3 regions of the Comamonas sp. DB36 genome follow, and region 1 is predicted to be linked to each of the others. Evidence: predicted binding sites of a transcription regulator. Region 1 holds the regulator's gene; each other region holds the start of a gene.
The links. The regulator sigma-54, encoded in region 1, starts transcription at its own class of promoters, with help from an activator protein. The targets are predictions, from matches to a motif close to TGGCANGNAANCTGCTTT.
Positions count from the first base shown of each region.

Region 2: ACSVDO_RS16285 (urease subunit gamma) is a predicted target of sigma-54. The motif match lies at 2,313-2,330, and genes of this name have one in related genera.
Region 3: ACSVDO_RS12560 (ANTAR domain-containing response regulator) is a predicted target of sigma-54. The motif match lies at 2,339-2,356, and genes of this name have one in related genera.

Region 1 covers NZ_CP196631.1:4,238,350-4,248,336, forward strand. The annotation lists gene ACSVDO_RS19845 (THUMP domain-containing class I SAM-dependent RNA methyltransferase) at 1-575, opposite strand, end outside; gene ACSVDO_RS19850 (RNA polymerase factor sigma-54) at 647-2,218, opposite strand; gene lptB (LPS export ABC transporter ATP-binding protein) at 2,262-3,023, opposite strand; gene lptA (lipopolysaccharide transport periplasmic protein LptA) at 3,034-3,654, opposite strand; gene ACSVDO_RS19865 (thiol:disulfide interchange protein DsbA/DsbL) at 3,819-4,469, opposite strand; gene ACSVDO_RS19870 (SPOR domain-containing protein) at 4,526-5,224, opposite strand; gene argS (arginine--tRNA ligase) at 5,237-6,934, opposite strand; gene ACSVDO_RS19880 (DUF2214 family protein) at 7,202-7,648, opposite strand; gene ACSVDO_RS19885 (LysR family transcriptional regulator) at 7,645-8,580, opposite strand; gene ACSVDO_RS19890 (malate synthase G) at 8,786-9,987, shown strand, end outside.
Region 2 covers NZ_CP196631.1:3,479,449-3,489,435, forward strand. The annotation lists gene ACSVDO_RS16280 (hybrid sensor histidine kinase/response regulator) at 1-2,241, opposite strand, end outside; gene ACSVDO_RS16285 (urease subunit gamma) at 2,379-2,681, shown strand; gene ACSVDO_RS16290 (HupE/UreJ family protein) at 2,703-3,311, shown strand; gene ACSVDO_RS16295 (urease subunit beta) at 3,323-3,649, shown strand; gene ureC (urease subunit alpha) at 3,652-5,370, shown strand; gene ACSVDO_RS16305 (gamma-glutamylcyclotransferase family protein) at 5,355-5,831, opposite strand; gene ureE (urease accessory protein UreE) at 6,023-6,610, shown strand; gene ACSVDO_RS16315 (urease accessory protein UreF) at 6,742-7,401, shown strand; gene ureG (urease accessory protein UreG) at 7,398-8,057, shown strand; gene ACSVDO_RS16325 (DoxX family protein) at 8,122-8,700, opposite strand; tRNA gene ACSVDO_RS16330 (tRNA-Ser) at 8,874-8,961, shown strand; gene ACSVDO_RS16335 (sensor domain-containing diguanylate cyclase) at 9,154-9,987, shown strand, end outside.
Region 3 covers NZ_CP196631.1:2,733,608-2,743,594, forward strand. The annotation lists gene ACSVDO_RS12550 (tripartite tricarboxylate transporter substrate-binding protein) at 1-718, shown strand, start outside; gene ACSVDO_RS12555 (M20 family metallopeptidase) at 745-2,172, shown strand; gene ACSVDO_RS12560 (ANTAR domain-containing response regulator) at 2,366-2,992, shown strand; gene ACSVDO_RS12565 (CmpA/NrtA family ABC transporter substrate-binding protein) at 3,267-4,511, shown strand; gene ntrB (nitrate ABC transporter permease) at 4,551-5,504, shown strand; gene ACSVDO_RS12575 (ABC transporter ATP-binding protein) at 5,501-6,301, shown strand; gene ACSVDO_RS12580 (hypothetical protein) at 6,397-6,606, shown strand; gene ACSVDO_RS12585 (LysR family transcriptional regulator) at 6,800-7,768, opposite strand; gene ACSVDO_RS12590 (gamma-glutamyltransferase family protein) at 7,874-9,712, shown strand; gene ACSVDO_RS12595 (Bug family tripartite tricarboxylate transporter substrate binding protein) at 9,740-9,987, shown strand, end outside.

The DNA of each region.
Region 1 (9,987 bases):
CAGCCGGTGGCGGCAATCATTGCCGCGGCCAGCGTTTCCTTGAGCGGGGCATCGCCCTTGTCTTCGCGCCAGCCGCGCTTGAACAGCGCTTCGCCCGAAGTGTCCATGTAGATGGTTGCCTCGTCCGTGGTCAAGTGCAGGTGCACGCGCACGTCGGGATAACGGGTCTCGACGTCGGGGCGCACGCCGGTCTTGGCGCGGAAGCGGTCGGCGATCGCGTCCTTGACGCGCAGCGCGGCGAAATTCAGGCTGGTCAGCGGGCTGTGCTGGGACGTGACTTCGATCTTGAAGCTCTGGCGCGGAGTGAACCAGATTTCCCAGGCCACTTCGCTGGCCGCGCGGTACAGGTCGTTCTCGTTGCGGTACTGCGAGGTCGACAACTGCACCAGCACGCGCTGCGCGAGCCGGCTGTGCAGGTTGAGCAGCAGCGCATCGCGCCACGAGGCGCGCAGCATCACGCCGCCGCGGCCGACGAGCAGGTCGTGTCCCGTGAGCCCCGTGATACGGTGGGCCTCATCGGCCAGATAGTCCTCAACGCCGGCGGCGCAGGGCAAAAACAGTTGCAGTTGATTCATAGCAGGGGGGCAAGGATACGCGTTTGCCGTGAAGTGCGAACATTCGAGGTCATGTTGCCAGACCCTGGGCGCTACAGCGACTTGCGCAGATTGGCCGGCGCGATCTTCAGCACGTCGCGGTATTTGGCCACGGTGCGGCGCGCGCACTCGATGCCCTGCTCCTTGAGCATGTCGGCCAGCTGGCTGTCCGACAGCGGCTTGAGCGGGTTCTCGGCCGCGACGAACTGCTTGATCAGCGCGCGCACCGCAGTGCTCGACGCATTGCCGCCGGTCTCGGTGCCCAGGCCCGAGCCGAAGAAATACTTGAGTTCATAGGTGCCCATGGGCGTCGACATGTACTTGGCCGTGGTCACGCGGCTGATCGTCGACTCGTGCAGGCCCAGTTCATCGGCGATGTCGCGCAGCACCAGCGGGCGCATCGCGAGTTCGCCATGGGTGAAGAAGTTCTTCTGCCGCTGCACGATGGCCTGCGACACGCGCAGGATGGTGTCGAAGCGCTGCTGAATGTTCTTGATGAACCAGCGCGCCTCCTGCAGCCGCTGCTGCAGTCCCGCATGCCCTTCGCTGCCCTTGTGGCCGCGCAAGGCGTTGGCATAGATGTCGTGCACGCGCAGCCGCGGCATCACGTCGGGGTTGAGCTGCACGCTGAACTGCGGCTGGCCGTCGCCGCTGCTGCGCGCCATCTTGCGCACCAGCACGTCGGGCACGACCAGATTGCGCTCCACGTCGGCAAAGCGCCGGCCGGGCCGGGGCTCCAGCCGCGCGATCAGGGCCATGGCCGCGCGAATGCGTTCGTCGCTCGCGCCGCAGGCCTGCATCAGCCGGCGCACATCGCGCCGGGCCAGCAGGTCCATGGGCTGCTCGCAGATGCGCAGCGCGGTCTGCACGGTCGCGGCGTCGGTGTGTTCGTCATCGCGCGCCGCCAGGTGCTTGAGCTGCAGCGTGAGGCATTCGGCCAGGTTGCGCGCGCCCACGCCCACGGGTTCGAGCGACTGCAGCAGGCGCAGCGCCACGGTGAAATGGTGGACCAGCTCTTCCTGCTCCTCGAGCGCGTCGGGCCCGGCCAGGCCCGCGGCGAGTTCCTCGAGCGGGTCCTCGAGATAGCCATGTTCGTTGAGCGATTCGATCATGAAGCGCAGCGCCGCGCGATCGACATCGCCCAGGCGCAGCGACAGCGCCTGGCGGTGCAGGAAATCGGTCAGCGACTCATGTCCATGTGCCAGATCCTGGGCTTCGGTGTCGTCGTCGCCGCTGCGCGCGCGCGCTTCGCCGCCCCATTCGCTGTCGTCGGGCGCCAGATCGGCGCTGCCGTCGCCTTCCCAATCGGGTGCGGCATCGGCCGCGGCCGTGACTTCGCTGCCGTCGGTTTCGCTGCTGCTGGATTTCTCGCTGGTCGACGCAGTCGATGCGTAGGCGTCGTCGGCATAGTCGTCGCGCTGCGCGGGCACATCGGATTGCGCCAGGCCGAACTCCTCGCGCTCGGCTTCCTCGGTGGTGCGTTCCAGGAACGGATTGTCGTCGAGCATGTGCTCGACTTCCTGGCTCAGCTCCAGCGTCGAGAGCTGCAGCAGCCAGATCGATTGCTGCAGCTGGGGCGTGAGTGCGAGATGCTGCGATACACGTAGAGACAGACCCGGCTTCAACAGCATTCCCCCTCAGACCGACACAAGCTCATGCACATGGCCATCACATCCGGAAGTGCTCGCCGAGGTAGACCCGGCGTACATCGGCGTTTTCCACGATCTCCGCAGGCGTGCCCTGCGCCAGCACATGGCCGTCGCTGATGATGAAGGCGTGATCGCAGATGCCCAGCGTTTCGCGCACGTTGTGATCGGTGATCAGTACACCGATGCCGCGCGCCTTGAGAAAGCCGATGATGCGCTGGATCTCGATCACGGCAATGGGATCGATACCGGCAAAAGGCTCGTCCAGCAGAATGAAGCGCGGCTGGGTCGCCAGCGCACGCGCGATCTCGACGCGCCGGCGTTCGCCGCCCGACAGCGCCAGCGCAGGCGATTCGCGCAGATGGTCAACGCGCAGCTCCTGCAGCAGCGCCAGCAGGCGGCGCTCGATTTCGTCGCGCGTCAGCGGCTTGCCGTCATCGTCGCGCTGCAGTTCGAGCACCGCGCGCACATTGTCTTCGACACTGAGCTTGCGAAAGATCGACGCCTCCTGCGGCAGATACGACAGCCCAAGGCGAGAGCGCTGGTGGATGGGCATGTTGCCCACCGCCTGGCCGTCGATGAAGATGTCGCCGGCATCGCAGCGCACCAGGCCCACGATCATGTAGAACGACGTGGTCTTGCCCGCGCCATTGGGTCCCAGCAGGCCCACGACTTCGCCTTTTTGCACCGCCAGCGAGACGTCCTTGACGACCTTGCGGCTGCCATAGGATTTGGCCAGGTGCTTGACTTCAAGGCGGCTGGATTCGGGCGGGGTTGGGTTCACGGAGCGCGGCTCATTTCTTCGGTTCGATGGTCATGCTGGGACGCAGGTTGGCGGCCGGCGCGGCAGGCGGGGCCGGCGGCTGCTCCTTGGGCGCGAGCACGGCGCGCACCCGCCCTCCCGAAGCCGTGCTGCCGCCGCCTGGCGCACGGGCCTGGCCGTCGACGGTGAACACATCGGTGAGGTTGTTGTAGACGATGACCGCGCCCGTGATCTCGTCGCTCAGCGCCGTGCCGCGGTAGCGGCGCAGTTCGCCGCGGCGTATCAGCTTGACGTTGTCGACCTTGCCGTCGTACTCGATGACTTCGGCCTCGCCTTCGACATACTCATCGGGCTGACCCGGCAAGGTGTCGCGCTTTTGCCGGAAAAACGCGCGCTTGCCCGGTGCCGCGATCACGGTGCCGAACTGATAGCCCTCGGCATCCTGGCGCACGTCGAGCTGCGCGCCGCGCAGCACGATAGTGCCCTTGGTCATCACCACGTTGCCGGTGAAGACACTGGTCTGCTTGAGTTCATCGTGGCGCAGTGCATCGGCCTCGATGTTCATGGGCTTGTTGCGGTCGGCCTTTTCGGCCTGCACCGTGCCGCAGACAAGGGCTGAAAGCAATAGGAGGGGGAGTAGGCGTTTTTTCATGGAGGGCACGAATCTTGCGACCATTGTAGGGCGTGTCACCCATTAATTCGCCACGCCCTGACATGAACCAGGGGATGAAAGGCCGGACAGCCGCAGGCCCGAGCGAAGCGCGCACACAAAAAAGCCCGCGCAAGGCGGGCTGGTGCGGCATGTGCCGGGCGCTATCAGCCCTTGCGGCTCACGGCGATCAGGTGATCGGTCACGCGCAGCACATTGGCCATGTTGCCGGCCATCGTGCCATCGGTGTAGAAGCGCCCGGCCACGCCGATCGAAGGCACGCCTTCGACGTTGTAGTCCTGCTGCAGCTGGGTCGCCTTGCGCACCTGGTTGGACACGGTGAACGAGTTGTAGGCTTCCTTGAACTTGTTCACATCCACGCCCTGCTTGCCGACCCAGGCAAAGATGTCGTCATCCTTGGCCAGGCGGTTGCGCTCGACGTGGATTGCCTGGAACACCTTGGTGTGGACTTCATCGAGCTTGCCCATGGCGAGCAGCGCGTAGTACAGCTTTTGCTGGGGAACGAAGCTGGCATTGAAGCCCACGGGCACGCGCTGCACCACCACATCGGCGGGCGCCGCCGACTTCCAGGCCGCGAACGCCGGCTCGAAAGCATGGCAATGCGGGCAGCTGTACCAGAAGAACTCGATCACCTCGACCTTGCCGGCGCCGGCGGTGGTCGCCACGGGCTTGGACAGCTTGGCGTAATCCTTGCCTTCCTTGAACGCGGCCTGGGCCAGAGCAGGCGTGGCGACAAAGGAAAAAGCGGAAGCGGAAGCTGCCGCAGCGGCAGCCAGAGAAAACTCACGGCGTTTCATGAAACAACACTCCTTGTTCGGTTCTGATAGGTCAGAGGGCGGGCGCGCTAAAAAGTTCAGCGCTGCACCCGCACCAGCGCGGAATCCACGCCCGCGCCTTCGAGCTTGCCCTTGAGCTGCTCGGCGTCATCGCGCTTGGCGAACGGACCTACGCGCACACGAAACACGGTGCGGCCGTTCTGTTCGCGCTCGCTGACCCGCGACTCCCAGCCCAGCATGGCAAGCTTGGCGCGCTGGGCTTCCGCATCGGACGGGCTGCGGAAAGCGCCGGCCTGCACGAAGTAGTTGAAGCTTTCTGCGGCGCTGGCCTCGGCCGACTTGGCCTTGACCAGATCGCCCAGCGGATCGCTGGACGCCGCCGCCTTGGCGTCCGCCTTGGCGTCCGGTTTGGTGCCGGCAGACGTCGTGGCGGTGACCGGTGCCACGGGCTGGCTGGTCGGCACATCGGTAGGCGCCGCGGTCACTCCTGCCGTGGCAGGCGCTGCCACCCCGCCCGTCACCGCTCCGGTCGCCGCATCGGGCGCCGCGGGCACGGTGATGCGCGCCGGGTTCTTGCCGTACAGCGGAGAGTTCGGATCCCAATCCTTGTTCTTCTTGGCCTCGGCCGCATCCTGGTCGGCGTTCTTCGACGATTTGCTGAGGAAAGGAACGGGCACCTTGCTGACATATACCGCCACGCCCAGGGCTGCGCCCAGGCCGACGATGATGCCAAGAATGATGCCGAGAATGGTGCCGCCGCGTTGCTGTTTCTTCATGGTGTGATCGGTTTACATGCGTTCTGGAGCGGACACGCCCAGCACTGCCAGACCATTGTGCAACACCTGGCGGGTCGCGCTGATCAACGCCAGGCGCGCCAGCTTGACGGCCTCGTCGTCGACCAGAATGCGTTCGGCGTCGTAGTAGCTGTGATAGGCAGCGGCCAGATCACGCAGGTAGAACGTCACGTCGTGCGGGGCATTGCCCTGGGCGGCGGCCGTCAGCATGTCGGGGTACTTGGCCAGCTGCAGCATCAGCGCCTGCGCCTGCGGGCCTTCGAGCGCCGACAGGTCCACGCTCTTGAGCTGCGCCGCATCGCCGCCCCAGGCCTTGAGCACCGAGCAGATGCGCGCATGGGCGTACTGCACGTAGTAGACCGGGTTGTCGTTGTTCTGCGCCACCGCCAGATCGACATCGAAGGTGTATTCGGTGTCGGGCTTGCGGCTCAGCAGGAAGAAGCGCACCGCGTCCTTGCTGGTCCATTCGATCAGATCGCGCAGCGTCACATACGAGCCCGCGCGCTTGCTGATCTTGACTTCCTCGCCACCGCGCACCACGCGCACCATGGTGTGCAGCACGTAGTCGGGATAGCCCTGGGGAATGCCCACGTCGGCGGCCTGCAGGCCGGCGCGCACCCGGGCAATCGTGCCGTGGTGGTCCGTGCCCTGGATGTTGATGACCTTGGTGAAGCCGCGCTCCCACTTGGCGATGTGATAGGCCACATCGGGAACGAAGTAGGTGTAGCCGCCGTCGCGCTTGCGCATCACGCGGTCCTTGTCGTCACCGTAGTCGGTCGACTTGAGCCACAGCGCGTCATCGAGCTCGTAGGTGTGGCCGTTGGCGATCAGGCGCTCGACGGTGCGGTCCACGCGGCCCGACGTGTAGAGGCTGGACTCGAGGTAGTACTCGTCGAAGCGCAGGTTGAATGCCTGCAGGTCCTTGTCCTGCTCGTTGCGCAGGTAGGCGACCGCGAACTGGCGGATGTTGTCGAGGTCTTCGACATCGCCGTTGGCGGTGAATTCGCGGTCGTCGGCCTTGACGGTCTTCTTCGCGAGAAAGTCGTTGGCGATGTCCTGGATGTAGTCGCCGTTGTAGAACGCCTTGCTGGCCGGGTTCTCGGGATCGACGGGCCAGCAATCATCGCCGGGCTTGAAACCCTTGGCGCGCAGCTGAGTGCTGTTGGTCAGCGTCTGGATCTGCACGCCCGCGTCGTTGTAGTAGAACTCGCGGTGCACGTCCCAGCCCTGGGTCGAGAACAGATTGCACAGCGCGTCGCCGAGCGCGGCCTGGCGGCCATGGCCCACATGCAGCGGGCCCGTGGGGTTGGCCGAGACGAACTCGACCAGCAGTTTTTCCGCCCGCGAAGGCTGCTGACCGAACGCCTGCGCCGCCGACAGCACTTCGCGCACGATTTCCTGCTTGGCCGCGGGCTTGAGGCGCACGTTGAGAAAGCCGGGGCCGGCAATTTCCAACGCATCGACCCAGCGCGTGAAAGCCGGCGTGGCCATCAGCGCATCGCTGAGCGTCTGCGCCAGTTGTCGCGGGTTCTGCTTGGCGGCCTTGGCCAACTGCATGGCAGCCGTGCAGGCGTAATCGCCGTGCGCAGCCACCTTGGGGGATTCGAAAGCGGCGCGCGCACCGGCGCCGGGCGACAATTTTTCCAGCTCAGCGGCCAGGGCCGCGAGCAATTCCAGTTTGACGGAGAGCATCGCGGGATTTTACGTGCCCGCCCCGCTTTGTGCCGCCCACGCGGATTCGACCGTGTGGCGTATGTGCGTCAGCCGCTGCACACTTGTCGTCCGCGGGCTGCTGCCCGGCCCTCGCCGTTCGTCCTGAGCGGGTTAAGCGAGACGTGCATCGCCAGGCGTTATTTCCCGTTCGTCCTGAGCCAGTCGAATGATGAACGGCCTGGCCTCAAACATCTGGCGCAAAGGCCCCACCAGCGCCGGGCCGCCCCAGCAAAACATCCAATGGGGTCACATCCCCCGCGCCCAGAACACGGCAATGACCGCAATCACCGGCACCAGATGCGCCTGCACCATGATCCAGCGGCGCGTGCGCGCCACTTCGCCGGCATCGGGCAGGGACTGGCCGTCAGCCTGCGCGCGCACCCAGCGGCGGAACGTCAGCGAAGGCTTGATCGACAGCAGTGCGACCAGCACAAACAGCGTCACCTTCACATGGAACAGCGGCTGCGAGACATACCAGGACACGCCCTTGGTGCCCCAATACAGGCGCGCAAGCCCGGTGAGCAGCAGCGCCAGCGCCGCGATCCCGTAGATCAGGTCCAGCCGCGCGAGCCGGCGCACCACTGCGGCGTTCATCCATTCGGCACGGCACAGCGCGGCCTGACTCGACAGAAAGACCACAAGGGTCAGGACAGCGAGCAGGTGCAGTGCTGCGAGCGTGGCTTCAAAGGTCATGGGGCAACTCCGTTTTTCCAGAAATCAGCTTGTTGATAGTGATGTTTCAGGTAGTCGATCCACAGCCGCACGCGCAATGGCATGTGCTTGCGCTGGGGAAAGACCACATAGATTCCGTTGGGCGGTGCGGCAAACTCCTCGAGCACGGGCACCAGCCGGCCCGCGGCGATTTCCGCCTCGACCTCCCAGGTGCTGCGCCAGGCAATGCCCCAGCCGCCCAGGCACCAATCATGCAACACCTGCCCGTCCGAGCAGTCGAGCGGACCGCCCGACTTGAAATGCACGACATCGTGCGTGCTCTGATCGGGCTGGGGAATACGGAATGCCCAGCCGCGCGTCTGCGAAGCGTCGCTCGACAGCGTGAGGCAATCATGCTGCGCCAGTTCGCTGGGATGCGCAGGCGTACCGCGCCGAGCCAGATAGGCCGGCGTCGCCACGCACAGGCGGCGGTTGTCGGCAATGCGCACGCTCACCAGCGACGAGTCGGGCAGGTCGCCGACGCGCACCGCGCAGTCGAAGCCTTCGCCGGCCAGATCCACCACGCGGTCGCTGAGGTTCAGCGAAATGCTGACTTCGGGATGCAGATCGCGAAAGCGCGGCACCAGCGGCGCGACATGGCGCCGGCCAAAGCCCGCGGGCGCGGTGATGCGCAGATGGCCCGTGGCCTTGACGCCGCCGGCCGAGACGCTGGCTTCGGCATTTGCCACGTCCGACAGCAGCCGCTGGCAGTCTTCGAGAAACGCGCTGCCTTCATGCGTCAGCGAGATGCGCCGCGTGGTGCGCACCATGAGCTTGACGCCCAGATGTTCTTCGAGCGCATCGAGCCGCCGTCCCATGATGGCCGGGGCCACGCCTTCGGCCTTGGCCGCGGCCGTGAGGCTGCCCTTGGTCGCCACTGACACAAATGACTCGAACGCCTTGAGTTTGTCCATGCCGGGATTATGGAGACAAAGCCCGGCAGCGACCTGCAGATACCTCTATGTCGCACTGCGCCATGGCCCGCACAGGCACTTTTGCGTAAAAGTCATGAGTTCTGCACTTTTGAAGCGGTTTATAGGCACAAACAATTCAAATACAGTAGCTCCATGTCCTGCGCACGTCGCAGCGTTGCCCCTTTTTCATTCCGAGGTTGATTTCATGACCGATCGCACCACCGTCCACGGCCTGCAGGTAGCCAACGAACTGCACCAATTCATCAATGACCAGGTGCTGCCCGGCACGGGCATTGCGCCCGCGACGTTCTGGCAAGGCTTCGACGCCCTGGTCAGCGACCTGGCGCCGCGCAATGCTGCGCTGCTCGCCGAACGCGATCGCCTGCAGACCGAACTCGACACCTGGCACAAGGCACACCCCGGCCCGATCACCGACATGGCCGGCTACCGCAGCTTTCTGAGCCGCATCGGCTACCTGGTCGAGCCGCCGCAGAACGTGCAGGCCACGACCACGGGCGTGGACGCTGAACTCGCGACCCAGGCCGGTGCCCAGCTGGTCGTGCCCATCCTCAACGCCCGTTACGCGCTCAACGCCGCCAACGCGCGCTGGGGCTCGCTGTATGACGCGCTCTACGGCACCGATGTGATCAGCGAAGCCGATGGCGCCGAAAAGGGCAAGGGCTACAACCCCGTGCGCGGTGCCAAGGTCATCGCCTTCGCACGCAACGTGCTCGACCAGTCGGCACCACTGGCCACGGGCTCGCATGCCCAGGCCAAGCTGTACGCGGTGGTCGACGGCAAGCTCGCGGTCACGCTCGCCGACGGCCAGATCACCGGTCTCAAGGACCCGGCGAAATTCGTCGGCTACCAAGGCAGCGCAGAGGCGCCCTCGTCCGTGCTGCTCAAGAACCATGGCTCGCACCTCGATATCCGCATCGACCGCAGCACGGCCATCGGCAAGTCCGATGCGGCCGGCGTCAGCGACGTGGTGCTGGAATCGGCGCTGTCGACCATCCTCGACCTCGAAGACTCGATCGCTGCGGTGGATGCCGAAGACAAGGTGCTGGGCTACAGCAACTGGCTGGGCATTCTCAAGGGCACGCTGACCGAATCCTTCGACAAGGGCGGCAAGACCGTGACCCGCGGCCTGAACCCCGACCGCGAATACACGGGCGCCGATGGCCAGCCGCTCAAGCTGCATGGCCGCTCGCTGATGTTCCTGCGCAATGTGGGCCACCTCATGACCAACCCGGCCATCCTCTGGGGTGCCGAGGGCAAGGAAATTCCCGAAGGGATTCTCGACGCCATGGTCACCACGGCAATCGCATTGCACGACCTCAAGGGCCTGGGCACGCCGGGCATACGCAACAGCCGCGAAGGCTCGGTCTACATCGTCAAGCCCAAGAT
Region 2 (9,987 bases), 760 kb from region 1:
CCGGTGGGGCGGCACGTCGGCGTCCTCGCCCATCAGCTGGGCATAGCCCAGGATGCTGTTGAGCGGCGTGCGCAGTTCGTGGCTGATGGCGCTGATGTAGCGGCTCTTGGCCTGGTTGGCGAGATCGGCCGCGCGGCGCGCGTCCTCGGCCACGGTGCGCGCATCTTCGGCGGCGCGCCGCGCCTGCTGCAGCTGGCCGTCGGTCGCGCGGTGCAGCGCGATCTCGCGCACCAGCAGTCCGGTCTGGCGATTCGACTCCTGCTGCGCGACCTTGCGGCTGTGCTGGGCCAGCACCAGCCACCAGGCCACGACGCCCGAGATCAGCAGCAGGCCCACGCCCACCTTGAGCAATACCGTCTGCAGCACGGCTTCGGCGCCGGGCAGCGCATTGGCCGGCAGGCTGCGCGCATGCGTCTGCAGCTCCAGCAGATAAAGCAGGCCTATCACCGCGGCCAGAGTGGGCACGATCAGCAGCATCAGCAGAACGAAGTGCAGCAGGCCCTTGTCAAGCAGCCGCCACATGCTCGCCGGCAGCAGCCGGCGCGCGGCCGCGCGCCACTGCACGGCCAGATGCGCCTGGGGCCGGCACAGATCGCCGCAGCGCGCGTCCAGCGTGCAGCACAGCGAGCAGATGCCGCCCTGGTAGGCGGGGCAATGCACCATGTCGGGCGCTTCGTATTCGCGCTCGCAGACCACGCAGCGCTGCAGCCGCGGCGGGCCGGCGCAGGCCGGCGCCTCCATGGCCGGCGCCGCCGTCGGCACCAGGTAGTAGCGCCCGCGCGTCCACCAGGCAATCAGCGGCGAAGCGATCAGCGCCACCAGCATGGCAATCACCGCCGAGAACGCCTGCGCCAGCGGCCCGAACGCGCCCAGGTGCGCGGCCACCGACAGCAGCGACGACAAGGCCATCGCGCCCACGCCCACGGGATTGATGTCGTAGAGCCGCGCGCGCTTGAACTCTATGCCGCGCGGCGACCAGCCCAGCGGCTTGTTGATCACCAGATCGGCAACCACGGCCATGATCCAGGCAATCGCCAGGTTCGAATACAGGCCCAGCACTTCGCCCAGCGCGCGAAACACGTTCATCTCCATCAGCATGAAGGCAATCAGCGTGTTGAACACCACCCACACCACGCGCCCCGGGTGGCTGTGGGTCACGCGCGAGAAGAAATTGCTCCAGGCGAGCGAGCCCGCATAGGCATTGGTCACATTGATCTTGAGCTGCGACAGCACGACAAACAGCGCCGTCGCGGCCACCGCCCAGCCGTAGTCGGGAAATACATAGTTGTAGGCCGCGAGGTACATCTGGTTAGGATCGACGGCGTGGTCGGGCGGAACGGCCTGCGAGATGGCCAGATAGGCCAGCAGCGCGCCGCCCAGCATCTTGGCCACGCCCAGCAGCACCCAACCCGGCCCGCCCAGCATCACCGCCCCCCACCAGCGCCAGCGGTTGCTGGCGTTGCGCACCGGCATGAAGCGCAGGTAGTCGGCCTGCTCGCCCATCTGCGTGATCAGCGCAATGCCCACGGTCAGACCCGCACCAAAAAGAGGCAGACTAAAGCCTGCCAGCTGGCCTTCGCGCTGCTGACTTGCACCCGGATAGTGCAGCACTTCGGAAAACACCCCAGGCTGGTGCATCAACACAAACGCAAACGGCACGATCAGCATCAGCAGCCACAGCGGCTGGGTCCACACCTGCAGCCGGCTGATCGCCGACACCCCGTGCGTGACCAGCGGAATCACCACCAGCGCGCAGATCAGATAGCCCCAGCGCGGCGGTATGTCGAGCGCGAGTTCCAGCGCATAGGCCATCACGGCGGCCTCGAGCGCGAAGAAGATGAAGGTGAAGCTCGCGTAGATCAGCGAGGTGATGCTCGAGCCTATATAGCCAAAGCCCGCGCCGCGCGTCAGCAGATCCATGTCGACGCCGTGGCGCGCCGCGTAGACGCTGATCGGCAGCCCGGCGGCAAAGATGATCAGCCCGGTGCAGACAATCGCCCAGAACGCATTGATGAAACCGTACTGCACCAGCAGCGTCGCGCCCACGGCCTCGAGCACCAGGAACGAGGCCGCGCCAAACGCGGTATGCGCCACGCCCCACTCCGACCAGCGGCGCCCGCGCTGCGGCGTGTAGCGCAGCGCATAGTCCTCCAGCGTCTCGGTCGCCACCCAGCGGTTGTAGTCGCGCCGCACCTTGACCACGCGCTGCTGCGCGGGCACGCCCGCGGTATCGGACGGCATGCAATGTGGTTCAGAAGGGGCTTGAATCATGGCAACAGGACTGCGTGCAGCTTCTGTGCCATGTTGCAGCATGGCACGCACCTTGCTGCAAACCAGCCATCTGCATCGCCTTGCGGGCCCGCGCCCGCCACGACGCCATGGAACTCACTCCTCGCGAAAAAGACAAGCTGCTTCTGTTCACCGCGGCCCTGGTGGCCGAGCGCCGCAAGGCGCGCGGGCTCAAGCTCAACTACCCCGAAGCCATGGCGCTGATCAGCGCGGCGGTGATGGAAGGCGCGCGCGACGGCAAGACCGTGGCCCAGCTGATGAGCGAAGGCCGCACGGTGCTCACGCGCGCCGATGTCATGGACGGCATTGCCGAAATGATTCCCGACATCCAGGTCGAAGCCACGTTTCCCGACGGCACCAAGCTGGTCACGGTGCACGACCCGATTGTCTAACCCCCTTTTCAAGCCTTTGCCATGCAAGCCAAACCCCTGATTGCCGCCGCTGCAGCGGCCCTCGCCGCACTGCCCATTGCCGCCCTGGCCCACCCGGCCGCGGGCGGCGCCCACAGCCACGGCCTGCTCGACACCGCCGCCCACGCCCTGGCCCACCCGTTCACCGGCGCCGATCACCTCGCGGCCATGGTCGCCGTCGGTGCCTGGAGCGCGCTCACGGTGCGCCCGGCCTGGCGCGCGCCCGCGGCGTTTGTCGCGCTGCTGGTGGCCGGCGCGCTCGCAGGCTTTGCCGGCCTGCAGCTGCCCGGGGTCGAGCCCATGATCGCGGCCTCGGTGCTGGTGCTGGGCCTGCTGCTGGCGCTGCAAAGGAAGATGCCCTGGGGCGCGGCGGCGACGCTGGCCGGCGTGTTCGCGTTCTTCCACGGCGCGGCCCACGGCTATGAGCTTGCGGGCGACTCCGGCCTCACGGCCGTCGCGGCGCTGGCCGGCATCGCGCTGGGCTCGGGCCTGCTGCATGTCGCCGGCATGCTGCTGGGCCGCATGGTGCTGCAGCGCCACCGCCTGCTCACGGCGCTGGGCGGCGCGGCCACGGCCGCGCTCGGTGTGTTCATGCTGACCCGCCTGGCCTGAGGAGAAAAGCCATGGTGCCCGGTGAACTGATTCTCGACGCGGGCGAACATGCCCTCAATACAGGCCGCCGCTGCACCACGCTGCTGGTGCGCAATGCCAGCGACCGGCCGATCCAGGTCGGCTCGCACTACCACTTTGCCGAAACCAATGCCGGCCTGGATTTCGACCGCGCCGCGGCCCATGGCATGCGGCTGAACATCGCCAGCGGCATGGCCGTGCGCTTCGAGCCGGGCCAGCAGCGCACGGTGGAACTTGTCGATTTCGCGGGCGATCGCCTGGTCTACGGCTTTCGCGGCCTGGTCCAGGGCGCGCTCGACCAACAGCCTGGAGACCTTTGAACATGGCCACGATGGAACGCCGCGCCTATGCGGAAACCTTTGGGCCCACGACGGGCGACCGCGTGCGCCTGGCCGACACCGATCTGCTGCTGGAAGTCGAGCGCGACTACACGCTCGCCGCGGGCAGCTACGGCGAGGAAGTGAAGTTCGGCGGCGGCAAGACGATTCGCGACGGCATGGCGCAAAGCCAGAGAAGCCGCGCGGAAGGCGCGATGGACACGGTGCTGACCAATGCGCTGATCGTCGACCACTGGGGCATCGTCAAGGCCGACATCGGCCTGAAGAACGGCCGCATTGTCGCCATCGGCAAGGCCGGCAACCCCGACACCCAGCCCGGCGTGGACATCATCATCGGCCCGGGAACGGAAATCATCAGCTGCGAAGGCTGCATCGTGACGGCCGGCGGCGTCGACACGCACATCCACTTCATCGCTCCCCAGCAGATCGAGGAAGCGCTGACCAGCGGCATCACCACCATGATAGGCGGCGGCACGGGCCCGGCCACGGGCACGTTTGCCACCACCTGCACGCCCGGCCCCTGGCACATGGAGCGCATGCTGCAGGCCGCCGATGCGTTTCCCATGAACCTCGGATTTCTGGGCAAGGGCAACACCAGCCTGCCCGCCGGCCTGCACGAGCAGATCGATGCCGGCGCCATTGGCCTGAAGCTGCACGAAGACTGGGGCAGCACGCCCGCGGCAATCGACAATTGCCTGAATGTCGCCGAACTCACCGACACGCAGGTTGCAATCCACACCGACACGCTCAATGAAAGCGGCTTTGTCGAGGACACCGTCGCCGCCTTCAAGGGCCGCACCATCCACACCTTCCACACCGAAGGCGCGGGCGGCGGCCATGCGCCCGACATCCTGAAAGTCGTGGGCCTGCAGAACGTGCTGCCCAGCTCGACCAACCCGACCCGGCCCTACACCATCAACACGCTGGACGAGCATGTCGACATGCTGATGGTCTGCCACCACCTCGACCCGTCGATTGCCGAAGACCTGGCGTTTGCCGAAAGCCGCATCCGCAAGGAAACCATTGCCGCCGAGGACATACTGCACGACCTGGGCGCAATCAGCATGTTCAGCTCCGACAGCCAGGCCATGGGCCGCGTCGGCGAAGTGATTCTGCGCACCTGGCAGACCGCGCACAAGATGAAGCTGCAGCGCGGCGCCCTGCCCGGCGACAGCGCGCGCCACGACAACTTCCGCATCAAGCGCTACATCGCCAAGTACACGATCAATCCGGCAATCGCCCACGGCATCAGCCACGAAGTCGGCAGTCTCGAAGTCGGCAAATGGGCCGACATCGTGATCTGGAAGCCGGCGTTCTTTGGCGTCAAGCCGGCGCTCATTCTCAAGGGCGGCAGCATTGCGATGGCGGCGATGGGCGACCCCAACGCCTCGATTCCCACGCCCCAGCCCGTGCATTACCGGCCCATGTTCGCGTCGTTTGGCGGTGCGCTGGCCCGGTCGTCGCTGACCTTTGTCTCGCAGGCCGGTCTTGCCAACGGCATAGGCGAGCGTTTCAAACTCGCCAAGACGCTTTCAGCGGTGAAGAACATCCGCGGCATAGGCAAGCGCCACATGCTGCTCAACGACTACGCGCCGGCCATGGAAGTCGACCCGCAGACCTACAGCGTGCGCGCCGACGGCCAGTTGCTCACCTGCGAGCCCGCGGTGTCGCTGCCGATGGCCCAGCGCTATTTCCTGTTCTGAGGAGAATCGCCTTGGCGCTGCGTCCACCAGGCCAGCCAGTCGTCGGTGTCTATCACCGCCCGCCCCTGCACGCCCGCGGGCTGGGCGACATAGATCAGCACCGGCATGGGCTGGGGCGGGCCGCCGTCCAGCGGCAGCAGCTGCACATCGACAATGTGCTTGGCATATTCGCCGATATCGACCGGCCAGATCTCCTCGACTTCATCGAGCTTGCGCTCGAGCGTGGGGTTGAGTTCATAGACTTCGGCCAGCACCTTGTAGCTGCCGTCCAGCACCAGGCCGGGGTAGGGACCGAGGTCATGCAGCTGCCCCGGCAGCCGGCAATGCCCGAGCCAACGCACATCGGGCTGCCAGCGCCTTATGTCATTGGAGCCGCCGCGGCGCAGGGTGCCGTATACGGCCACCTGCCGGCAGCCACAGGGGATATGGGGAGTAGGATTGAAATCAGTCGGGGCCGTCATGCGTGCATGCTAAAACGTTTTCCACGCTGCGCTGCGAAACGCCCTTCGACAGGCTCAGGGCGAACGGCAGTGACGCAGTGGAGATTGCGCTTGGCGCAGCGTGTCGGTTTTAACCGTTCGTCCTGAGCCTGTCGAAGAATGAACGTGCCCGCTCAAGTGCCCCATTGCCTCCCCCCAGTTCACCAGACCCAATGCTCTCCATTCAAAAACTCATCCCTCAAGGCAAAGGCCTGGCCCGCGTGCTGCTGCAGCGCGCCACGACCATTGAACTCGACTGGGACGTGCGCCAGAAAAGCCGTTTCGCGGCCACCGACTCGCAAGGCCGGGAGCTGGCCATCTTCCTGCCGCGCGGCCAGGCCGTGCGCGGCGGCGATGTGCTGATTGCCGAAGACGGCTCCATGGTGCGAGTGATTGCCGCGCCGCAGAAAGTGCTTTACATCACCACCTGCCCCGCGCATGGCACGCCCTTCGATCTGATGCGCGCCGCCTACCACCTGGGCAACCGCCATGTGCCTATCGAGCTGCAACCCGATCACCTGAAGATAGAACCCGACCATGTGCTGGCCGACATGCTGCGCAGCATGCACCTCACCGTGGTCGAGGCCGATATGGCGTTCGAGCCCGAAGGCGGCGCCTATGGCGGCCATGTGACCAACGACGGCCACAGCCACCATGCGCATGGCAATGCGCATGGCAATGCCCATAAGCATGACCACGGGCACAGCCACGATGATGAGCATGGTCATGTCCATGGCCCGGGTTGCAACCACGCGCATTGATTCACCAGACCATGGCCCTGCGTCTCCCCAGCCCCACCGCGCGCCCGCCCCTGCCCTGGCGCCGCCGCCAGGCCGCGGCCGCTGCCGAACAGGCCGCGCCCGCCGTCGCCCCGCACAGCCTGCTGCAGCTGATGTGGCTGGCCTCGCCGGCGCTGCCGATTGGCGGCTTTTCCTACTCGGAAGGCCTGGAGGCCGCGATCAGCAGCGGCTGGGTCGGGGGCGAAGCCGATGCCGCGCGCTGGATCGTGCAGCAGCTGCAGCTCACGCAGGCGCGCGGCGACATGGCGGCCATTGCCCAGGCCCTGCCCGCCTGGGCCGGCGATGACCGCGCGCGCCTGGCCGCGCTCAACGCCTGGGTGCGCCAGACGCGTGAAAGCAGCGAGCTGCGCCTGCAGACCGAACAGATGGGACGCTCGCTGATTGCCTGGCTGCGCAACCAGCATGCGGGCGACGCGGCGCGCCTGGACGCCATAGAGTGGCTGAGCGCGCAGGACGCGAGCTACCCGCTGGCATTTGCGCTGGCCGCGCATTTCAGCGGCGCCTCGGCCCGCCCCGCGCTGCTGGCCTATGCCTTTGGCTGGGCCGAGAACATGGTCCAGGCCGCGATCAAGGCCGTGCCGCTGGGCCAGAGCGCGGGCCAGCGCATCCTGGCGCAGCTTGCCGAACGGATTCCCGCCGCCGTAGACCAGGCGCTGGCCCTGCCCGATGCGCAGCGCCAGGCCTTTTCGCCCATGCTGGCCATTCTCTCGGCCCAGCATGAAAATCAATACTCACGACTGTTCCGCTCATGACTTCGCCACTTCACCATATCCCGAATCGCAGCAAGAAGCTGCCCCCGCTGCGCGTGGGCATAGGCGGCCCCGTGGGCTCGGGCAAGACCACCCTGCTGGAAATGCTCTGCAAGGCCATGCGCGAACAGTACGATCTGGTCGCGATCACCAACGACATCTACACCAAGGAAGACCAGCGCCTGCTCACCGTGAGCGGCGCCCTGCCCGCCGAGCGCATCATGGGGGTCGAGACCGGCGGCTGTCCGCACACCGCGATACGCGAGGACGCGTCGATCAATCTCGAAGCCATCGATCGCATGCTGGGCCAGTTTCCCGATGCCGACATCGTCTTCATCGAGTCGGGCGGCGACAACCTTGCGGCCACGTTCAGCCCCGAGCTGTCCGACCTGACGATCTACGTGATCGACGTAGCCGCCGGCGAGAAGATTCCGCGCAAGGGCGGCCCGGGCATCACCAAGAGCGACCTGTTCATCATCAACAAGACCGACCTGGCCCCGCATGTGGGCGCCAACCTCGAGGTGATGCGCGCCGACACCGAACGCATGCGCGCCTCGCCCAAGGGCCTCAAGCCCTTTGTCATGACCAACCTCAAGACCCAGGAAGGCCTGGCCCAGGTGGTGGCCTTCATTGAAACCCAGGGCCTGCTCAAGGCTTGAACGCAACGAGGATGGGCGCGCTCCATCCGGCCCAAATGCGTCTGTGGAACTCGGAGCAATGCGGTCAGAAGCTCTTCTTGATTTTTCCATCGATGGAGAAGAGTCCTGCGCCAAACGCGGCAAAGAAGAGATTGCCAATGGCCCAGATGCTGGAAAGCTGAATGGCCTTGTGCTGCAACAGCTCCACAAGAACCAGCCCGCCATCGGCCAGGCGCTTGGCGCCGCCGGGCGTGACAAATTCCGGGTTGGCCTTGAGCGCCTCGATTCCTGCGCTGGTGAGCAGCGGTGCCGCGTCGTAGGGAAAATGCAGGTGAAAGTACAGCGTCACCAGAAGCATGCCGGTGCTCGCCAGTGCAAACGGGCGCGTACACAGCCCGAGGATGAGCGAAATTCCGCCGACCACCTGCATCACCGCCAGCAGCGGCGAAAACAGCCAGCCGGGGTGAAAGCCGATCATCTCCACGAATCCGACCTGGCCCATGGGGTTCATCAGCTTGGGCCAGCCTTCATAGAGCATCCAGCCCCCCAGCGTCAAGCGCAACAGCAGCCAGGCCAGAGGCATCGCGAAATGCTGGTACATGTCGCCCAGCCGGGGAATGAAGAGGCTGTCGCGTGAAACATTGAAATCAAGGTTGTTCTTCATAGGAATGCCGCAAGAAGTGGTTTTCTCTGACCAAGATACGCGTCTTCGTGCGCGCGGATATTGAGCCAACGCAGGGGCGTGGCGAATTGCCCATGCATTCTTCAGCTGCGGCGCCCACGCAGCGCCCGCCCAGACCCCGGGCGCCGCGATCTGTGTGTAAAATCGCACCCTTCGGAGGTTTGGGTGAGTGGTTTAAACCAGCAGTCTTGAAAACTGCCGACGGGTAACTGTCCGTGAGTTCGAATCTCACAGCCTCCGCCACAGCACAAAAAAATCAACGACACGCTTGAGGGTTTGTCGCACATACAAAAGCCAGTTGCAGTATCTGCAGCTGGCTTTTTTGTTGCCAATGATTTGGCCTGAATCGGGTTGGCACTGACGCGTCCTGCGCATCAATGACACTTCCTGACTTTTGACCTGCGGGTGCATTGGTTACCATTCCTTCAAACGTGTATGGAGGGGGCCGTGAACCACGCATTGCCGCAGCAGCGCCGACGACCACGCGTACGCATGCTCATGCTGGCCCTTGCCTGGCTGGCATCGGTGGCCGGTCTGGGGTCGTGGATGTCGCAACGCATCGTCGCCGCGGAGCTGGACGATCTGGCGGTCAGCGCCGAATACGAAGCCCGGACCACGGCGCGCATCATGGACCGGCTGTTCACCGAAATGGTCAGCGTGACCAATATGGTGGCGCGCCAGGGGTCGGTGATACAGCTGGCCGCGCGCTACCGCACCGATCCTCCCGGTGCCGCCGATCTCACGCGCCAACAGCGCGCGCAGCAGTTCATCCGGGACCCGCTGGTGCGCAAGGTCGGCGACTTCATGAATGCGCTGTCCGGCGATCTGCGCTATGCGCGCATCTACCTGAACAACATGTCGGACGACACGGTGACGGCCAGCAACTGGGCCGATTCCGACAGCATCGTGGGCATGATCTACACAGGGCGGCCCTATCTCATGGACGCGCTGCGCGACGGCAACGGCCATTCGTTCGGCATCGCCAAGCTGAACAAGACGCCTTCCTACTTCGTCGCCAGCCGCATCGAGAATGACGAGAATGTGCCGCAAGGCTACGTCACGGTGAAGTTCGATGCCGCGGAAGTGGCGCGCTTTCTCGTGGGGCGCCACATCGCGCTGATCGTCGACAGCCAGGGGCGCGTGACCACGGCCTCGGCGGCGGCGTTCATGCTGCGCAATGCGGCGACGCTGCTGCCGCCCGATATCGCACGGTCTGCGGGCGCGCGCCCATCGCCGGACTCCGATGAGGAACTGGGCCGGCCGCTGGAC
Region 3 (9,987 bases), 1.5 Mb from region 1:
CTACACCGTGGGCATGGCCACCGTCAGCACCATGACCATCAACCCGCTGCTCTACACCCGCGCCCAGGGTCTGGGAGCCAAGCTGCTGCCCGTCGCCAACCTCGTGACCATGCCTTCGGTGTGGATGGCCCACCCCAAGATGGGCGTGAACAATTTCCCCGACTTCCTGGCCAAGATCCGCGCCCAGCCCGGTGCCTTCAGCGCCGGCGTGCCGGGCGTGGGCACGCTGGGCCATCTGATGCTGGCGGCGTTCAACGACACCATGAAGACCGACATCCAGATCGTGCCCTACCGCGGCAACGGCCCGGCGCTCAATGACGCGCTTGCCGGCCAGGTGCAGGTCATGACCGATCAGCTGCCTTCGGCGCTGCCGCAGATCAAGGGCGGCAAACTGATTCCGGTCGCGCTGTCGGCGACGGCGCGCTCGCCCGATCTGCCCAACGTGCCGACGTTCAAGGAACTGGGCTACGACGACCTGAACGCGCTGGGCATCAGCTGGTTCGGCATCGTCGTGCCCAAGAACACGCCCGCGGCCACGGTGAAGAAGCTGCAGGATGCGGCGGTGAAGGCCGCCCACCTGCCCGACGTGCAAAAGCGCCTGCAGGCGCTGGGCGCGCAGGCCACCGAAATGGACCAGAGCAAGTTCCCCGCGCAGATCGCGGCCGACATCCAGCGCAACAAGGCCCAGCTCGACAAGGCCGGAATCCAGCCCGAATGACACCGCAGCGCCAGGAGACAACGCACATGACCGCAATCCACCAACTGCAGGATTTCTTCACGCGCGAGACCCCGCGCATGACCGCGCTCGCCGACCAGATCTGGTCGCTGGCCGAGCTGCGCTACGCCGAGATGTCGTCGGCCCAGCTGCACATCGATGCGCTGGCCAGCGCGGGCTTTCGCATCACGCGCAATGTCGCCGGCATTCCCACGGCCTTCGTGGCCGAATGGGGCGACGCGGGCCCGGCCATTGCGTTCCTCGGCGAATACGACGCGCTGTCGGGCCTGAACCAGCAAAGCGGCGCGCTGGTCTGCACGCCCTCGGTCGACAGCCCGGGCCTGGCGGGCCACGGCTGCGGCCACCATCTGCTGGGCACCTCGGCGCATTTCGCGGCCATCGCGCTCCAGGCCCATCTGCAGGCCAGCGGCCAGAAGGCGCGCATCCGCTACTACGGCTGCCCCGCCGAGGAAGGGGGCTCAGGCAAGACCTTCATGGCGCGCGCGGGCGTGTTCGATGATGTCGACGTCGCGCTCACTTGGCACCCCGCGAGCTTCACGGCGGTGTTCAGCCAGAACACGCTGGCCAACATCCAGGCCAAGTTCATCTTCCACGGCAAGGCCTCTCATGCCGCGCATTCGCCGCACCTGGGACGCAGCGCGCTGGACGCCGTCGAGCTGATGAACGTGGGCGTCAACTACCTGCGCGAACACATGCCTTCGGACGCGCGCGTGCACTACGCGGTCACCGATTCGGGCGGCATGTCGCCCAATGTGGTGCAGGCGCGCGCCGAAGTGCTCTACCTGATTCGCGCCGGCCGCAACCACGAGGCCGCCGAACTCTACGAGCGCGTGAAGAACGTCGCGCGCGGCGCGGCGCTGATGACGGATTGCCGCCTGGAGATCGTGTTCGACAAGGCCTGCTCCAACCTGCTGCAGAACACCACGCTCAGCCAGGTGATGTACGCGCAGATGCAGGCGCTGGGCCAGCTGCAGCTCGATGAGCGCGAGCAAAAGCGTGCCAGCGACTTCCAGGCCACGCTGGACCCGAACGACCTCGACTCGGTGAGCCGCCCGCTGGCCGCGGTGCTGCGCGGCAAGGTGCCGGCGGTGTTCGAAGGCCTGGCGCCCTATGACCCCAAGGCGCAGGAGACCATGTTTGGCTCCACCGATGTGGCCGATGTCAGCTGGATCACGCCCACGGTGCAGGCCTGGGTCGCCTGCTATGCGTTCGGCACGCCGCTGCACTCCTGGCAGATGGTCTCGCAAGGCCAGTCGGGCCTGGCGCACGCGGGCATGGTGCATGCGGCCAAGGTGCTGACCGCGACCGCGGTGGAACTGATTGCCAACCCGGCGCTGATTGCCGCGGCCAAGGCCGAGCTGCTCGAGCGCCGCCAGGGCCAGCCCTATGCCTGCCCGATACCGGCGGATGTGCCGCTGCCGTTTTTGCGCAAGTAGGAGCACGCCTTTCGCACTGCTGTTGTCACCGGGCCGCCATTTTGAGGACAGGACGTTCATGGTTCGACAGGCTCACCATGAACGGTTTCCCCGTTGATCCCGCGGCCCCGTCGAACCATGAACGTACAGCTTAGAGTGCCTGTGCGGGACCTGTTTCGGCACAAAATGGCACTTTTCTTGCTTGTGTCATTGCATGAGCCATCCCCTGCGCATCGTGGTCATTGTTCCGGATCTGGCCCTGCTGGACGAGCAGGAAGAGCATGTGCGCCTGCAGCTCGAACGCTCGCGCTCGCTGCGCGTGGGGCTGCTCGAAGCGCAATATGACATCGTTGCCACGCTGCCCGCCGATGTATTTCTCAGCGAGCGCATTGCCCAGCTGCGCCCCGATCTGATCATCGTCGACACCGAAAGCGAAGCCCGCGACGCGCTCGAACATGTGGTCATGGCCACGCGCGACGAGCGCCGCCCCATCGTGCTGTTCACCAACGACCCCGACACCACCCATGTGCGCGACGCCGTGGCCGCGGGGGTGTGTGCCTATATCGTCGAAGGCCTGGCGCCGCAGCGCATACGCCCCATCCTGCAGGTGGCGATGGCGCGCTTCAAGCATGAGCAGTCGCTGCGCGCCGAGCTGCAGGATGCGCGCGACGAGCTCAAGGACCGCAAGACCATTGACCGCGCCAAGGGCATTCTGATGGAGCGCCAGGCGCTGAGCGAAAAGCAGGCCTACGACCGGCTGCGCAAGCTCGCGATGGACAAGGGCATCAAGATGGTGCAGATCGCCCAGCGCATGATAGACGCGGCCGAACTTCTGGGCTGAATGCCCCGATTCAGCGCAGGCGCACAGAAATGGCGCGCGGCCCAGGCCCCGGCCACCGGCGATTCGCGCCGCTTCCTTGGGAAAACAGTAAAAGCTCAGCTGGCACGGAAGCTGCTTAGAAAGAAACAAGGTCAACGAAGACCCCACCGACAGGCAATCAACGACTGATTGCCCGTCACCGGACAAAGGCGTCCCCATCACTGCACGTACAGCCCATGGCTTGCGCGCAGGATGCGGGCGCCTTTTTTTTCGCCACTTTTTGCCGAGACTGCATATGCCCGACCTGATGAAAACCGGACTTCCGCGCCGCACCGTTCTCCAAGCCGCCGCCGTGGGTGCCGCCGGCATCTCCCCTGCCCTGCGCGCGCTGGTCCATGCCCAGGGCTCCGATGCACCGGAGAAAAAGGAAGTCAAGATAGGCTTTATTCCGCTCACGGATTGCGCCAGCGTGGTGATGGCTTCGGTGCTGGGCATAGACAAGAAATACGGCATCAAGATCATTCCCACCAAGGAAGCGAGCTGGGCCGGGGTACGCGACAAGCTGGTCAACGGCGAACTCGACTGCGCCCATGTGCTCTACGGTCTGGTCTACGGCGTGCACTTGGGGCTGGGCGGCCCCAAGAAGGACATGGCCGTGCTGATGAACCTGAACAACAACGGCCAGGCGATCACGCTGGCCAAGAAGCTCGCCGACAAGGGTGCCGTGAACGGCGCGGGCCTGGCCAAGCTGATGGCCAGCGAGAAGCGCGAATACACCTTTGCCCAGACCTTCCCCACGGGCACGCATGCCATGTGGCTCTACTACTGGCTCGCGGCCAACGGCATCAACCCCATGAAGGATGCCAAGGTCATCACCGTGCCGCCGCCGCAGATGGTGGCCAACATGCGCGTCGGCAACATGGACGGCTTTTGCGTGGGCGAGCCCTGGAACCACCGCGCGATCATGGATGGCATAGGCGTCACGGCCGCCACCACCCAAGAAATCTGGAAGGACCACCCCGAGAAGGTGCTGGGCACGACGGCCGAGTTCGCCGACAAGTACCCCAACACCGCGCGCGCCGTCACCGCCGCCATTCTGGAAGCCGGCCGCTGGATCGATGCCAGCCTGGCCAACAAGAACCAGATGGCCGAGACCATTGCCGCCAAGTCCTATGTGAACACCAGCGTCGACGCGATCAACCAGCGCATCCTGGGGCGCTACCAGGACGGCATGGGCAAGACCTGGGACGATCCCAACCACATGAAGTTCTACAACGAGGGCGCTGTGAACTTCCCCTACCTGTCTGACGGCATGTGGTTCCTCACCCAGCACAAGCGCTGGGGCCTGCTCAAGGACCATCCCGACTACCTGGGCGTGGCCAAGGCCATCAACCGCACCGCCCTCTACAAGGAGGCGGCCACGGCCTCCAAGACGCCGCTGCCCAAGAGCGAGATGCGCAGCAGCAAGCTGATCGATGGCGTGGTCTGGGACGGCACGCAGCCGCAGAAGTACGCCGACAGTTTCAAGATCAAGGCCTGACGCCAGCGCCCGGCCCCCGGTTTCAACGGAAGAAGCACGATGAACACACATACTTTGTCGCCCAGCGCCGCGGCGCTGGGCGCGCCCCACGCCCGCCCGCACGAGAGCGCCGAACCCGTGGCGGAAATTGCACTGCCCGCGGCCGGACATGCGGCCCATGCCGTGGCCGCAAGACCGGCCGGCGCCCGGCCGCCAGGCCCGCTGGCGCTCAAGGCCCAGGCGCTGGTGAAGGCGGCCGTGCCGCCGCTGCTGGGACTGGCGCTGCTGGCGCTGGCCTGGACCGGCATTTCCATGGCCACCGGCGCGAGCATTCCCGGGCCGGCCGCGACCTTTGACCAGGCCGTCAAGCTGTTCAGCGACCCGTTCTACAGCAACGGCCCGAACGACCAGGGCGTGGGCTGGAACGTGCTGGCTTCGCTGGAACGCGTGGCCATAGGCTTTGGCCTGGCGGCGCTGGTCGGCATTCCTGCGGGCTTTCTGATCGGGCGCTTCAAGTTCCTGTCGAAGATGTTCAACCCCATCATCAGCCTGCTCAAGCCGGTGTCGCCGCTGGCCTGGCTGCCCATAGGCCTGCTGGTGTTCAAGGGCGCGAATCCCGCGGCCATCTGGACCATCTTCATCTGCTCGATCTGGCCCATGGTGATCAACACCGCCATAGGCGTGCAGCGCGTGCCCCAGGACTACATGAACGTGGCGCGCGTTCTCAACCTGTCCGAATGGAAGATCGCCACCAAGATCCTGCTGCCCTCGGTGTTGCCCTACATGCTGACCGGCGTGCGCCTGGCCGTGGGCACGGCCTGGCTGGTGATCGTCGCCGCCGAGATGCTGACCGGCGGCGTGGGCATAGGCTTCTGGATCTGGGACGAGTGGAACAACCTCAACGTGATGAACATCATCATCGCCATCGGCGTGATCGGCATCGTGGGTCTGGCGCTGGAGCTGCTGCTGGTGCAGATCGCCAAGGCATTTACTTATGAAGAGGTGAAGTCATGAGCGACAAATTCATTGAACTGCAAGGCATCTCGCAGAGCTTCAAGACCGCCAAGGGCCTGTTCCTGGCGCTGGAGAACATCGATCTGCGCATTGCCAAGGGCGACTTCGTCGCGCTGATCGGCCACTCGGGGTGCGGCAAGTCGACGCTGCTCAATCTGATTGCCGGCCTGACCACGCCCAGCAACGGCGTGCTGCTGTGCGCCAACCGCGAGATCCAGGGCCCGTCGCCCGAGCGCGCCGTGGTGTTTCAGAACCATTCGCTGCTGCCCTGGCTGACCTGCTACGAGAACGTGCACCTGGCCGTGGAGCGGGTGTTCGCGCAAAAGGAAAGCAAGGCCCAGCTCAAGGAACGCAGCGACGCGGCGCTGGCCCTGGTGGGCCTGGGCCATGCGCGCGACAAGCGCCCGGGCGAGATCTCGGGCGGCATGAAGCAGCGCGTGGGCATTGCGCGCGCGCTGTCGATGGAACCCCAGGTGCTGCTGATGGACGAGCCGTTCGGCGCGCTGGACGCGCTCACGCGCGCTAAGCTGCAGGACGAGCTGCTGGAGATCGTCGCGCGCACGCGCAGCACCGTGGTGATGGTGACGCACGATGTCGACGAGGCCGTGCTGCTGTCCGACAAGATCGTGATGATGACCAACGGCCCGGCCGCGCGCATAGGCGAAATTCTCAGCGTCGACATCGCCCGCCCGCGCAGGCGCGTGGAGCTGGCCAGCGACCCCGAGTACCTGCGCTGCCGCCAGGCGGTGATGGATTTTCTCTACACGCGCCAGGCGCATGTGGAAAAAGCCGCCTGAAGCGCCGGAGCATCACGGGACGGCGGTATATTGGAGCTCAGGCCGTACAGCGCAAGCTGACGCGGCATCCTTGCAATTCGAGAACCGCCGATCCCATGAAAACCATTGACGAAATGCTGCACCTGGATCTGCTGACGCCCGAACAGCACCACGAGATCGGCGCCTGGATCGCCCAGGCCGACACACCCGAGCAAATACTCAAGATGCCCTCGGAGCTATGGACGGCCATGGAGCGCGCCAGCGAAGTCATGGGAATCGACAAGGACCTGCTACGCCCGCCGGCGCTCGATGCGATGGGGCTGTAAGCCGCGCTTCTTGCCCGCCTGAGGAAACTGCGAGCCTCAAAATCCCGTTCGTCCTGAGCCCGTCGAAGGATGAACGGCCTGTCCTCAAGCCAGCAGCGCGTTCCGGCATTCCCGTTCGTCCTGAGCTTGTATTCCCGTTCGTCCTGAGCTTGTCGAAGGATGAACGGCCTGCGCTCAAGCTCAGCGCAGCCGTTTAAACGTCCTGACCCTGCCGCGAAAGAATCGCCTGCCTCAGCCCATCGATCAGATCGACCTTGGGCGAATTGCGCAGCCAGGCCAGGCCCACGGGCGGCAGGCTCCAGGGCAGCGGCTGCTCTAGCACCTGCGCCGCGCCGCCCACGCACACCGCCTGGGCAATGTCGTCGGGCAGCACCGTGATGCCGCGCGGCAGATTGCGCAGCGCCGACGCAATGGTGCGCACCGCATAGGCTTCGAGCGTGGGCACGGGCACGCGCCGCCCGGCCGCCGAGAAGATCGCGTCGATCATGCCGCGTATCGGCGTATCGGCCGGCGGGAATATCCAGTCCATTTCCGACAGCTTGGCAATGTCCACTTCGGGGTAGCGTGTGAGCAGCGCCGCGCTGGGCTGGGCCACGACCAGGCGCGGCTGCTGCTGGTACAGCAGCACCTGCTCGATCGCCTCGTCCCCCGGCATGCCCTGGTCGTTCTGTGAAAAGCGGCAGATCGCGCAGTCCAGCGTGCGCGCGCGCAATGCGGCAAACAGATTGCCGGTCACATCCTCCATCGACACCGTGGCAATCCTGGGACGCAGCGAGAACAGATAGGACCAGGTGCTGTCGAGCACGCGCGTGGACGCATAGGGCAGCACGCCCACGCGCAGCCGGCCCTGGCGCCCGGCGCGCACGCCGTCGAGCTCGATCAGCAGTTCGTCGTTCTCGGCAATCGCATACGCCGCGCGCGCAATCACCACCCGGCCCGCGGCCGTGGGCTCCAGGCCGCGCCCGGTGCGCTCGAACAGCACGGCATCGAAGATGCCCTCGATGTCGGCCAGCGCGCGCGTGACCGTGGGCTGGCTGCTGCCGAGGATTTCGGCGACGCGCGTGATCGAACGGTAGCGGTCCAGCGCGACCAGCAGCCGGTAGTGGCGCAGCTTGAGGCGCGCGTCGATCGCGCGCTCTACGTCGGGAAGGGAATGGGGCATGAACGAACTATAGCCTGCAATGCATGGGTCGATGCAAAGACATTCACCCTGGCCTATTCCGTGCTTCTATAGTTGGGCCATCTTCCACTCGCACCAAAAGCAATCATGAGCGCTTTCACTACCCGTCCCGAGATCACTGGAACCTTCGGCGTGGTCTCCTCAACCCACTGGCTGGTGTCACAGACCGCGATGGGTGTGCTCGAGCGCGGCGGCAATGCCTTTGACGCCGCCGTGGCCGGAGGCTTCGTGCTGCAGGTGGTCGAGCCGCATCTCAACGGCCCGGGCGGCGAAGTGCCCATACTGCTGTGGAGCGAGCGGCTGGGACGCATGGAGTCGATCAAGGGCCAGGGCGTGGCGCCGGCCGAAGCCGATGCCCAGACCTTTCGCCGCATGGGCTTCGAGCAGGTGCCGGGCATTGGCATGCTGCCGGCCACCGTGCCCGGCGCCTTTGGCGCCTGGATGACCATGCTGCGCGACCATGGCACCTGGTCGCTGGCCGAAGTGCTGGCGCCGGCCATAGGCTATGCGCGCGACGGCTTTCCGCTGATCGCGCGCGCGGTGCAGGCCATCTATGCGGTGCAGGACCTGTTTCGCGAACAATGGCCCAGCTCGGCCCAGGTCTGGCTGCCGGGCGGGCGCGTGCCCCAGCCCGGCGCGCTGTTCCAGCTGCCCAAGCTGGCAGACACCTTCGAGCGCCTGCTGCAGGAAACGCAGACCCGCGCCACGGGCCGTACCGAACAGATAGACGCCGCCCTGGACATCTGGTACCGCGGCTTTGTCGCCGAGGAAATCGATCTCTATTACCGCACCGAAAAGGTGCAGGACACCAGCGGCGAACGCCATGGCGGCCTGCTGCGCTACGACGACATGGCGAACTGGCAGGCCGCGGTGGAAGCACCGCTGACGCTGGACTTCGGCCGCTACACGCTGGCCAAGTGCGGCTTCTGGAGCCAGGGCCCGGCCTTCCTGCAGCAGATAGGCATGCTGCGCCACGCCGACCTGGGCCAGCACGCGCCGCATACCGCGGGCTTCGTGCACCGCATTGCCGAAGCCGCGAAGCTGGCCATGGCCGACCGCCTGGCCTGGTACGGCGACGCGCCCGCAGCGCAGCGCGAGGCACAGATGGCGCTGCTGTCCGACGACTACCTGCGCGCGCGCTGGCAGCAGACCGGGGCCCAGGCCTCGGCCGAGCTGCGCGCCGGCGCGCCGCTAGGCATTGCGCCGCAGCTGCCCGATCTGGGCGCGGCCGAACGCACGCTGCGCACTGCCGACACCCGCTTTGGCATTGGCGAGCCGACGTTTGCCGCGCTGCCGCCGGTGGCCGAATGGGCGCAGCGCGAAGTCTTCGTGGGCGACACCTGCCATATCGACGTCATCGACCGCGACGGCAACATGGTCGCGGCCACACCTTCAGGCGGCTGGCTATCGTCCAGCCCGGTGATTCCCGCGCTGGGCTTTGCCATCAACACCCGGCTGCAGATGACCTGGCTGGACGAGGGCCTGGCCAACACCGTCACGCCGCGCGTCGTGCCCTGCACCACCTTGTCGCCTTCGCTGGCGCTGCGCGACGGCCAGCCCTACATGGTGTTCGGCACGCCCGGCGGTGACCAGCAGGACCAATGGTCGCCGGCCTTCTTCCTGCGCCACGCGGTGCACGGCATGAACCTGCAGGAGGCAATCGATGCGCCCGCCTGGCATGTCGATCACTTCCCGGCCTCGTTCTGGCCGCGCCAGACCAGGCTCAACCAGCTGACCGTCGAGTCGCGCTTCGCGCCCGAGGAAATCGAAGCCCTGCGCGCCGCGGGCCACCAGGTCAAGGTCGGCGACCCCTGGTCGGAAAGCCGCATGTCGGCCTGCACGCGCGAGCGCGACGCGCGCGGCCGGCTGCTGCTGCGCGCCGCGGCGAATCCGCGCGGCATGCAGGGCTACGCCGTCGGCCGCTGACTACCCCTTTCAACCACTGGAGCTTCCATGATCTCTCACCGTATCCGCGCCCTGTGCGCCACCGCCTTGCTGGCCGTTGCCGGCGCCGCTTCGGCGGCTTACCCGGACAAGCCCATCACGCTGATCGTTCCCTGGGCGCCCGGTGGTTCCACCGACATCCTCGCGCGCGCGCTGGGCGAACGCCTGTCGAAGTCGCTGGGCCAGACGGTGATCGTCGACAACCGCGCGGGCGCCTCGGGCAACATAGGCTCGAACATGGTTGCCAAGGCCAAGCC